2 regions of the Streptomyces sp. NPDC101166 genome follow, and region 1 is predicted to be linked to the other one. Evidence: riboswitches for the same ligand, from Rfam matches in the RefSeq annotation. Region 1 holds a riboswitch; the other holds the start of a gene.
The links. A riboswitch is a leader RNA that binds a small molecule or an ion and turns the genes downstream of it on or off. The one in region 1 is predicted to bind cyclic di-AMP.
Positions count from the first base shown of each region.

Region 1 (5,300 bases):
ACCATGCCCGCCCACCAGCTGGAGCTCGCCCTCTGGCTGGAGGCCGACCGCATGGGCTCCCTGCTGACCGCCCTGGACGACGAGTCCATGGAGAACCAGCGCGACGTCGTCAAGAACGAGCGCCGCCAGCGCTACGACAACGTGCCCTACGGCACCGCCTTCGAGAAGCTCACCGCCCTCGCCTACCCGGAGGGCCACCCCTACCACCACACGCCGATCGGCTCCATGGCCGACCTGGACGCGGCGACCCTGGAGGACGCGCGCGCGTTCTTCCGCACGTACTACGCGCCGAACAACGCCGTGCTGTCGGTCGTCGGCGACATCGACCCCGAGCAGACCCTCGCCTGGATCGAGAAGTACTTCGGGTCCATCGCCGGTCACGACGGCAAGCCCGCGCCCCGGGACGGCTCCCTGCCGGACGTCATCGGCGAGCAGCTGCGCGAGGTCGTCGAGGAGGAGGTCCCGGCGCGCGCCCTGATGGCCGCCTACCGTCTGCCGCAGGACGGCACGCGCGAGTGCGACGCCGTCGACCTGGCGCTCACCGTCCTCGGCGGCGGCGAGTCCTCCCGCCTCTACAACCGTCTGGTGCGCCGCGACCGCACGGCGGTGGCGGCCGGCTTCGGTCTGCTGCGCCTCGCGGGAGCGCCCTCCCTGGGCTGGCTGGACGTGAAGACCTCCGGCGACGTCGAGGTGCCCGTCATCGAGACCGCCATCGACGAGGAGCTCGCCCGGTTCGCCGAAGAGGGGCCCACGGACGAGGAGATGGAGCGCGCCCAGGCGCAGTTGGAACGCGAGTGGCTGGACCGGCTGGGCACGGTCGCCGGCCGCGCCGACGAACTGTGCCGGTTCGCCGTGCTGTTCGGTGACCCGCAGCTCGCCCTGACCGCCGTCCAGCGCGTGCTGGACGTGACGGCGCAGGAGGTGCGCGAGGTCGCGAAGGCCCGGCTGCGCCCCGACAATCGCGCGGTGCTGGTGTACGAGCCCACGGAGGGCACGGAGAGCGCCGAAGACGCCGCGACCACCGCCGACGACCACGACGAGGAGGCGGCCAAGTGACCGAGCTCGCCACGATGGACTTCCACCCCCAGCCGCAGGCGGGCGACGCCAAGCCGTGGGCGTTCCCGGCCCCCGAGCGCGGAACCCTCGACAACGGGCTGACCGTCCTGCACTGCCACCGCCCCGGCCAGCAGGTCGTCGCCGTCGAGGTCCTCCTCGACGCGCCCCTGGACGCCGAGCCGGCCGGCCTCGACGGCGTCGCCACGATCATGGCGCGCGCCTTCTCCGAGGGCACCGACAAGCACTCCGCCGAGGAGTTCGCCGCCGAGCTGGAGCGCTGCGGCGCCACCCTCGACGCCCACGCCGACCACCCCGGCGTCCGCGTGAGCCTGGAGGTCCCGGCCTCCCGGCTGGCCAAGGCCCTCGGTCTGGTCGCCGACGCCCTCAGGGCGCCCGCGTTCGCCGACAGCGAGGTCGAGCGCCTCGTCCGCAACCGCCTGGACGAGATCCCGCACGAGCTGGCCAACCCCTCCCGGCGCGCGGCCAAGGAGCTCTCCAGGGAGCTGTTCCCGGCCGACGCGCGCATGTCGCGCCCGCGTCAGGGCACCGCGGAGACGGTCGAGAACATCGACTCCGCGGCCGTGCGCGCCTTCTACGAGAAGCACGTCCGCCCCGCCACGGCCACCGCCGTGATCGTCGGCGACCTCACCGACGTCGACCTGGCGGCGCTCCTCGGCGACACCCTGGGCGCGTGGACGGGTTCCGCCGCGCAGCCGCGCCCGGTGCCGCCGGTCACCGCCGACGACAACGGCCGGGTCGTCATCGTGGACCGCCCCGGCGCCGTCCAGACGCAGCTGCTGATCGGCCGGATCGGACCCGACCGGCACGCACGCGTGTGGCCCGCGCAGGTGCTCGGCACGTACTGCCTCGGCGGCACCCTCACCTCCCGCCTGGACCGCGTCCTGCGCGAGGAGAAGGGCTACACCTACGGCGTGCGCGCCTTCGGACAGGTCCTGCGGTCCGCTCCGGACGGCTCGGGCGCCGCCATGCTCGCCATCAGCGGCTCGGTCGACACCCCCAACACCGGCCCCGCGCTGGGCGACCTCTGGCAGGTGCTGCGCACGCTGGCCGAGGGCGGGCTGACCGACGCCGAGCGCGACGTCGCGGTGCAGAACCTCGTCGGCGTGGCGCCGCTGAAGTACGAGACCGCCGCGGCCGTCGCCGCCACGCTCGCCGACCAGGTCGAGCAGCACCTGCCGGACGACTTCCAGGCGACGCTCTATCAGCAGCTCGCCGCCACCGGCACCGTGGAGGCCACCGCGGCCGCCGTGAGCGCCTTCCCGGTGGATCGTCTGGTGACCGTGCTCGTCGGTGACGCGGCGCAGATCAAGGAGCCGGTCGAGGCCCTCGGCATCGGCGAGGTGAAGGTCGTCACGGCCGACTGACGCACAGGCACGCGTGGAGCCCCGGTGACGTTGTGCGTCATCGGGGCTCCGTGATGTCCGAATTGAGGGAGTGACTGCCCGTCTGCCCTGTGGGATGCGCTACAAAAGGCGGCTTTCGTTTGGGAATTGAAGGCGGCCGCGTCTAGGTTCGTCCGGGCTGTTCGTCGGGCACTGCGCCGCACCCGCGGCACCGGACAGCCATCGCCGAGTCCCCGTACGGCGCGAGCCAGGGGAGCCGGGGACCCACCTGTGAAGTCCCTGGGGTGAATCGGACGCCCGCGCGAGTCGCGAGGGGGTCCGTAGGAGACCTTCCTGCTCCGAACCCGTCAGCTAACCCGGTAGGCGAGAGGGAAGGAAAGGACCGCTCAACTTCATGGCGTTCACCTGCGCCACCGGGAAGCACCGTCGTCCCGGTCGGATGCGGCGCACCTCCGCGCGCGCGGCGAGCATCGCCGCACTGACCACCACGGGCGTCATCGCCACCGTCGCCTCCGGCTCCGCCGTCGCCGCCGAGCCCACGCCCTCCGTCGAGCAGACCGGCCTCGTCCCGGTCGTCACCGTCGGCGACTCCATCGCCCAGCAGGTCGACGACCAGGCCGCCGCCCAGCAGCAGGCGGCCCAGGAGGCCGCCGAGGTGAAGAAGGCCGCCGTCATGGCGGCCATGAAGGTCAGGGAAGAGCGGGCGGCCCGGGCGCGCGCCGCCCGCGCCGCCGAGCGCAAGCGCCTGAACACCTTCGTCCCGCCGATCAGCGGCTCGTACGTCTCCACGGGCTACAAGTCCGGCGGCTCCCTGTGGTCCTCCGGCAGCCACACCGGCATCGACTTCCACGCCTCCAGCGGCACCACCGTGCACGCCGTCGGGCTCGGCACCGTCGTCGAGGCCGGCTGGGGCGGCGCCTACGGCAACCAGGTCGTGATCCGGATGAGCGACGGCACGTACACCCAGTACGGCCATCTGTCGTCCATCGGCGTCTCGGTCGGCGAGAAGGTCACCCCGGGCCGGCAGATCGGCCTGTCGGGCGCCACCGGCAACGTCACCGGCCCGCACCTGCACTTCGAGGCCCGCACCAGCCCGGAGTACGGCTCGGACATCGACCCCGTCGCCTACCTCCGCAAGCACGGCGTGAACGTCTGACGCCGCACGGCGCACCGGACCCACAGCCCCGGCCCGTCAGGGACGCATCGACAGCGTCCCTGACGGGCCGGGGCTTTCGTGGTCGCGCGCTTTCCCCGCTTCACCGCCTCCGCTGTCCAAAAAATATCCATGGATTCCGGCCCGCCATCGGAAATTCCCGCACATTGCAATAGAGTCACGGAACGGGCGTCGCTCGTCGACGTTTCACGGGGACAAAGGCGGAGGTCGGTCATGCGTATTCCGGCGCACTCGGTGTGCACGGCCATCCGGGACGACATCGTCGCGGGTGTCTACGAGCGCGGCAGCCGCCTCACCGAGGAACTCCTCGCCCGCCGGTACGGCGTCTCGCGCGTCCCTGTCCGCGAGGCCCTGCGCACGCTGGAGGCGGAGGGCTTCGTGGTCACGCGCCGGCACGCGGGCGCGTGCGTCGCGGAACCGACCGAGCAGGAGGCCGCCGACCTGCTGGAGATGCGCCTGCTGCTGGAGCCGCTCGGCGCCTCCCGGGCCGCCCAGCGGCGCACCGAGGCGCATCTGAAGGTACTGCGCGGCCTGGTCCGGCTGGGTCAGGAGCGCGCCAGGCGGGGCGGCAGCGAGGATCTGCGCTCCCTGGGCGGCTGGTTCCACGAGACGCTCGCCCAGGCCTGCGGCAGTCATGCCCTGTCCTCCACGCTGACCCGGCTGCGCCACAAGATCGCCTGGATGTACGCGGTGGAGGCGCCGGCCGACCCGGTGGAGTCATGGGCGGAGCACGGCGCGATCGTGGACGCGGTGGCGCGCGGCGACGGGGAGCGGGCGCGGGCGATCACGGCGCTGCACACCGAGCGCGCCGCCGCCGCGCATCGGCTGCGCTTCGCCGGCGGGGGCGGGGCGGAGCGTGTGAGGACTTCGCAACACGCCGTCAACATGTCAGGCCGCCGGCATTAACACGGGAGCCGTATACAAAGAGGGGATATTCGGCGGGACGTATTTCCGCTGCCTTTTCATGTTGCGCGCCCGGAATTGACCGGCCGCGCTCTTCGGGCGTCCGCGAATCCCTCTGCGGGCCTTTTCCGTCCCGGTCGGCGGTGACGCATTCCCCAAGAATTCTGCCGGTAATTGCGGCCGGCCGGCGAGTGGCCGGCGAAGGGCCTGCGGGGGGCTGAAACGGCGAAGCCGCGCCGCCCGGGTGGGGCGACGCGGCTCCATGGGTGCCGCGAGCGTGGCTCAGACGGTCTCGGGAAGCTCCTCGAGGCCCTCGGAGACCAGCTTGGCCAGCCGGTCCAGGGCGGCGTCCGCGCCCTCGGCGTCGGAGGCGAGGACGATCTCCTCGCCGCCCTGGGCGCCCAGACCGAGGACGGCCAGCATGGACGCCGCGTTGACGGGGTCGCCGCCCGCCTTGGCGATCGTCACCGGGACGCCTGCGGCCGTGGCGGCTCGGACGAAGATGGAGGCGGGGCGGGCGTGAAGGCCCTCGGCCCAGCCGACGTTGACGCGGCGCTCAGCCATGTGATGCTGCCCTTCGCTGTTCAGGGTTGTCTAGACCAGTGTTCCACACGTGAAGCAAGCCCGGAACGGGCTCGTCCCGCTCCGCCGGCGGACGTAGGATCGCGGCCTCGACCCCACGGTTTCGTCCTCACAGACTGCCTCGCGCCGTTGTCGTACGCGAGCCGTACTCTGGGCCCCATGCAGAGCGCGCCGGACCGGCACGAGTACCCCGCCCACTGGGAAGCCGACGTGGTGCTGCG
Region 1 is NZ_JBIWPF010000006.1:179,560-184,859, reverse strand. Features, by position in the region: gene ACIRS4_RS13685 (M16 family metallopeptidase) at 1-1,056, shown strand, start outside; gene ACIRS4_RS13680 (M16 family metallopeptidase) at 1,053-2,441, shown strand; cyclic di-AMP (ydaO/yuaA leader) riboswitch at 2,634-2,801, shown strand; gene ACIRS4_RS13675 (M23 family metallopeptidase) at 2,815-3,576, shown strand; gene ACIRS4_RS13670 (GntR family transcriptional regulator) at 3,808-4,500, shown strand; gene ACIRS4_RS13665 (HPr family phosphocarrier protein) at 4,780-5,061, opposite strand; gene ACIRS4_RS13660 (GNAT family N-acetyltransferase) at 5,239-5,300, shown strand, end outside.

Region 2 (5,300 bases), on a different contig from region 1:
CGCTCGGCGAGGTCCGTCATCCGCAGCCGGCGTTTCGGCGACTCGGAGAGGTTCGCGAGGATGGAGTAGTAGAGATGCGGCATGCCGGCCTCCTGCTGGAGCTGCCGGTCGATGGCGTCCTCCAGGAGGAGGTAGCCGGCGACGTAAGCGCGCCAGGCGCGCTGCTCCTCGGGGGTGAGCCAGCGGGTCGTCATGCCACCAGTGTAAGTTTGTTTCAAACTTGAACCAAGGGAGAGGTCGCGCGATGCCGTACCCGTACGTCCTGCTGTCCGCCGCCGTCTCCCTCGACGGCTACCTGGACGACACCGGCCCCGACCGCCTGCTGCTCTCCAGCCCCGCCGACTTCGACCGGGTCGACGAGGTGCGCGCCTCGGTGGACGCCATCCTGGTCGGCGCCGGCACCATCCGCGCGGACAACCCCCGGCTCCTGGTCAACTCCCCGGACCGCAGGGCCTCCCGGGTCGCCGCGGGCCGCCCGGAGTACCCGCTCAAGGTCACGGTCAGCGGCACCGGCGAGCTGGACCCGGCGGCGAACTTCTGGCACACGGGCGGCGAGAAGGTCGTCTACACCACCGACGAGGGCACCGGGCGCGCCCGCTCGCTCGGCATCGCCTCCGACGTCGTCCCGCTCGGCCCGGCCCTGGACTGGCGCCGGCTCCTCGAACACCTGCATGACGTCCGGGGTGTGCGGCGCCTCATGGTCGAGGGCGGCGGGACGATCCACACCCAGCTCCTCCAGCAAGGCCTCGCCGACGAGATCCAGCTCGTCCTGGCCCCCCTCTTCGTGGGCGACGCCGACGCGCCCCGCCTCTTCGGCCCCGGCGGCTACCAGGGCGGACGGCTGCGGCTGGTCGAGACGCGGCGCATCGAGGACGTCGTCCTCACCCGCTACGAGCCCACCGCGCCCGGCGCCGGCCCGCTGCCCGTCGCAGCCGACCGGCACTGGCTGGCCCTCGCCTGCGAGCTGGCGGCCGCCTGCCCGCCGTCGCGGACCGCGTTCAGCGTCGGCGCGGTGGTGGTGGCCGCCGACGGGACGGAGCTGGCGCGCGGTCATTCGCGGGAGGCCGGCGATCCGGTCGTCCACGCTGAGGAGGCGGCCCTCGCGAAGATCGACCCCGCAGATCCCCGGCTGGCCACGGCGACCGTGTACAGCAGCCTGGAGCCCTGCGCCCAGCGCTCCTCCCGGCCGGCCCCCTGCGCCCGTCTGATCCTGGACGCGGGCGTCCGCCGTGTGGTGACGGCCTGGCGGGAGCCGGACACCTTCGTCCGCGAGGCCGACGGCAGCGGGCGACTGGCGTCCGCGGGTGTGGAGGTGCTGGTGCTGCCCGAGTACGAGGAGCGCGCCAAAGCTCCCAACAGCCACCTGTCGGCGCCCTGAGCGCACCCCGGTGTCCGGCCTGTCCGGGGCCCTGAGCGCCCCTGACAGGCCGGTGGTCAATCGGGGTCCCGCGCATGGTCTACACTGGTGTCATACCGACGCGGGGTGGAGCAGCTCGGTAGCTCGCTGGGCTCATAACCCAGAGGTCGCAGGTTCAAATCCTGTCCCCGCTACTGAAGGCCGAGGGCCGGAACCCATTGGGTTCCGGCCCTCGGTGCGTCTCCCTCCGGAGAGCTACGGCGTGTACCGCCCGGGAGGAGTGGCCTTCCTTGATCATCATCACGTCCAGTGATCGGGCGAGCGCCCTGTGCACGACGCCTGAGCGCCCGTCACCTGCGGTGTCCGGTTCAGGGGTGACCCGTGGGGGTGGAGGGGGCGGTCAACTCGCCCGTTTTTCACCGCTCCTGGGGAGAACGTCCAGGCCAGAAATGTTGTTGATCAAGAAGAACGGCTTGGAAACATGCCCCGGAGTCTATTAACGTTCGATAACGCAGCGCGGTCGTCCCAGCCGACACAAGAGTCGGCTCCGTGCGCACGCGCCGAATCCCGCAAGGGAACCGGGGAACCACCACCATGGGGTGAATCACGCGTAGCCGCCGTATGACAACGGCCGGTTTACGCGCGTAGGAGACCTTCCCGCTCCGAACCCGTCAGCTAACCCGGTAGGCGACGGAAGGAAAGGAGTACGCCCGCGTGGCGTCCAACCGGCCTGCCGCAGAAGCCCCCTCCGTGCCCAGCCAGACGTTCGGCTATGGCAGCTACCGCACCGACGAGGGCCCCTGGGAGGAATGGAACCCCACCGCGGAGTCCGTTCGCCCGGTTCGCGGCCGGCATCGTGTCGCCAAGCAGCGCGGCGGCCTCGCCCGTAGCTCCACCGTTCTCGGCGTCGGCGTCATAGCCGCCGTCGGCGGCGCCGGCATGGCCAGCGCCAACACCGGCAAGCCGCCGGTCTCCATCTCCATGCCGGACCTCCCCTCCGTGGGTTCCCTCATCTCCGACGATGACACCCCCCAGGAGAGCGCGCCGGCCCTCGCCGCCTTCGGCAGCGTCGCCGCCGAGCCGGTGGCCGCCGCGGCCGTGGACCAGACCGTCGCCGAGAGCACCACCGACGCCGGCGAGGTGCTCCGCAGCCGGATCATGGCGCAGGCCGAGTCGCAGCAGACCCAGATCGAGGCCAAGGCGGCCGCGGCAGCCCAGGCGGCCGCCGTCAAGGCCGAGGCCGACGCGGCCGCGAAGGCCAAGCAGGAGGCGGAGGCCAAGGCCGCCGCCGCGAAGGAGAAGGCCGCCGAGGAAGCCGCGGAGAAGGCCGAGGCCGCGCGCCTGGCCAAGCTCGCCGGCCAGTACACGCTGCCGACCTCCTCGTACACCCTCACCTCGACGTTCGGTGAGGCCGGCGCCTACTGGTCCTCCGGGCACCACACCGGGCTCGACTTCGCCGCCCCCACCGGCACCCTGATCAAGGCCGTGCACAGCGGCACGATCACCTCGGCCGGCTGGGACGGGTCGTACGGGTACAAGACCGAGCTCACCCTGGACGACGGCACCGAGATCTGGTTCGCCCACCAGTCCTCCATCAGCGTCAGCGTCGGCCAGAAGGTCACCACCGGCGAGGTCATCGGCCGCGTCGGCGCCACCGGCAACGTCACCGGCGCCCACCTCCACCTGGAGGTGCACCCCGGCGGCGGCAGCTCCGGCATCGACCCGGCGGCCTGGCTGCGGGACAAGGGGCTCAACCCCTGAGGTTGCCCTGACGTTTGCGAACTCTTGGCCGGAGGTGCGGAATGCGCGCCTCCGGCCGTCGCGTTGAAGTGAGGCATGACTTCTCTGCGCAAGCTAGGTTCCTCCGACCTCGAGGTCTTCCCGCTGGCCCTCGGGGGCAACGTCTTCGGCTGGACCGCCGACGAGGCGGCCACCTTCGCCGTCCTGGACGCCTACACGGCCGCCGGCGGCAACTTCGTCGACACCGCCGACTCCTACTCCGCCTGGGTCGAGGGCAACAGCGGCGGTGAGTCCGAGACCCTCATCGGCAAGTGGCTCAAGGCGCGCGGCAACCGCGACGACGTCGTCGTCGCGACGAAGGTCAGTCAGCACCCCGACTACCAGGGGCTGACCGCCGCCAACATCAAGGCCGCCGCCGACGCCTCCCTCCGCCGCCTCGGCACCGACCACATCGACCTCTACTACACCCACTTCGACAAGCCCGAGGTCCCCGTCGAGGAGATCGTCGGCGCGCTCGACGAGCTGGTGAAGGCGGGCAAGGTGCGGCACATCGCCGCCTCCAACATCTCGCCCGATCGCCTGCGCGCCTCCCTGGAGTTCTCCGACCGTGAGGGGCTAGCCCGGTACGTGGCCCTCCAGCCGCACTACAACCTGGTCTCCCGCGACACCTACGAGGGCGCGCTGCAGGACGCCGCCGCCGAGGCCGGACTCGCCGCCGTCCCCTACTTCTCGCTCGCCTCCGGCTTCCTCACCGGCAAGTACCGGCCCGGCGCGACGGTCGACAGCGCGCGGGCCGAGGGCGCGGCCAAGCACCTTCAGACCGAGCGGGGCCGGCGGGTCCTGGTCGCCCTGGACGAGGTCGCCCGAGCGCACGACGCCGAGGTCGCCACGGTGGCCCTGGCCTGGCTCGCCGCCCAGCCGACGGTGGCCGCGCCGATCGCCTCCGCGCGGACGGTGGACCAGCTGCCGGCGCTGCTCGCGGTGGGCGGACTCGAACTGACGGAGGCGGAGGTCGCGCGGCTGACGGAGGCGTCCGCGTGAGCGGCGCCGGAGTGCCGTGGGCCTTGCACGAGTGTCAGGACGCCTGAGGGCGGGTGCCGTTCCTCGGGTTCACCCGTAGGGGGTGTGGCCCGGGTAGGTCGGAAGCCCCGTGTGCCCGGTGTATCCGGGTCCGGCCACGGGTGCGGGCTGCCCCGCGTACCCGGGCTGCCCGGCGTGCTCCGGCTGTCCCGTGGGCCCGGCGGCGTGCGGGTGCCCCCCGTACGACCCGTAGGCGCCGGGCACGCCATGCGACCCGTAGGCGCCGGGTGCCCCGTGCGACCCGTAAGCCCCGGGCGCCCCGTAGCCCCCGTACGACCCCGGGCCGCCGGGGCCGGGCTGCGGGAAGGGCCCCGGCGCCGGGTGCCCGTACATCCCGTGGACCGGCCAGGGCGGCACGGTCACCGGTACCGGAGGGGCCGTCATACGGGCCGCGTGCTCCAGCGCCGGCCGGGCCACGTCCTTGCGCCGCCACAGCTCGTCGAGCAGTTCCCTTTCGCGGGAGACGAAGTCGGCGCCGGCCCGGCCGAGCCGCCCCCGGTGCCGCAGGAACGCCAGCGACGTCGCGTAGGCCTCGTACTGCGTGACCGTCCGCGCGGCGGGCTTGCCCAGGTGCTGCCGGGCGTACTTGCGGGCCAGCAGGCGCGCCCGCATCGAGCCGAGCGCGTACGGCTCCGCCGGGGTGATCCAGCCGGCCGCCGCGTACACGGGCAGCTCCTCGCGGACCGTGCCCAGCTCGCGCTGCCGCGTCCACACCACCAGCCAGGTCAGCACGCCGAACGCGGGCACCATGAACGCCCCGTACACCGCGAAGAACCCCCACGCGCCCAGGACCGACGAGCCGTTCCAGAAGGCGTGCATGCCCATAGCGAGCAGCAGTCCGCCCAGCGGGAGGAGGACACGGCGCACCCGCCGGCCCTCTCCGGAGAGCGCCGCGATGCCGAAGCCGATGCCGGTCAGGACGGTGAACAGGGGGTGCGCGAACGGCGACATGATGACGCGTACGAAGAAGGTCGCCGCTGTCACCGAGGCGATGCCGCTGTCGCCGCTGAGCTGGTCGGTGCCGAACGCGGTGCCGAGGTAGAGGATGTTCTCGGTGAACGCGAAGCCGGTGGCGGTGACGCCGGCGATCACGACGCCGTCCACCAGCCCGGTGAAGTCCCGC
Region 2 is NZ_JBIWPF010000031.1:35,039-40,338, forward strand. Features, by position in the region: gene ACIRS4_RS34040 (MarR family winged helix-turn-helix transcriptional regulator) at 1-194, opposite strand, end outside; gene ACIRS4_RS34045 (dihydrofolate reductase family protein) at 245-1,378, shown strand; tRNA gene ACIRS4_RS34050 (tRNA-Met) at 1,478-1,551, shown strand; cyclic di-AMP (ydaO/yuaA leader) riboswitch at 1,906-2,064, shown strand; gene ACIRS4_RS34055 (M23 family metallopeptidase) at 2,072-3,118, shown strand; gene ACIRS4_RS34060 (aldo/keto reductase) at 3,194-4,138, shown strand; gene ACIRS4_RS34065 (PrsW family glutamic-type intramembrane protease) at 4,208-5,300, opposite strand, start outside.
Region 2: another riboswitch for cyclic di-AMP. It lies ahead of ACIRS4_RS34055 (M23 family metallopeptidase); the one in region 1 lies ahead of ACIRS4_RS13675 (M23 family metallopeptidase).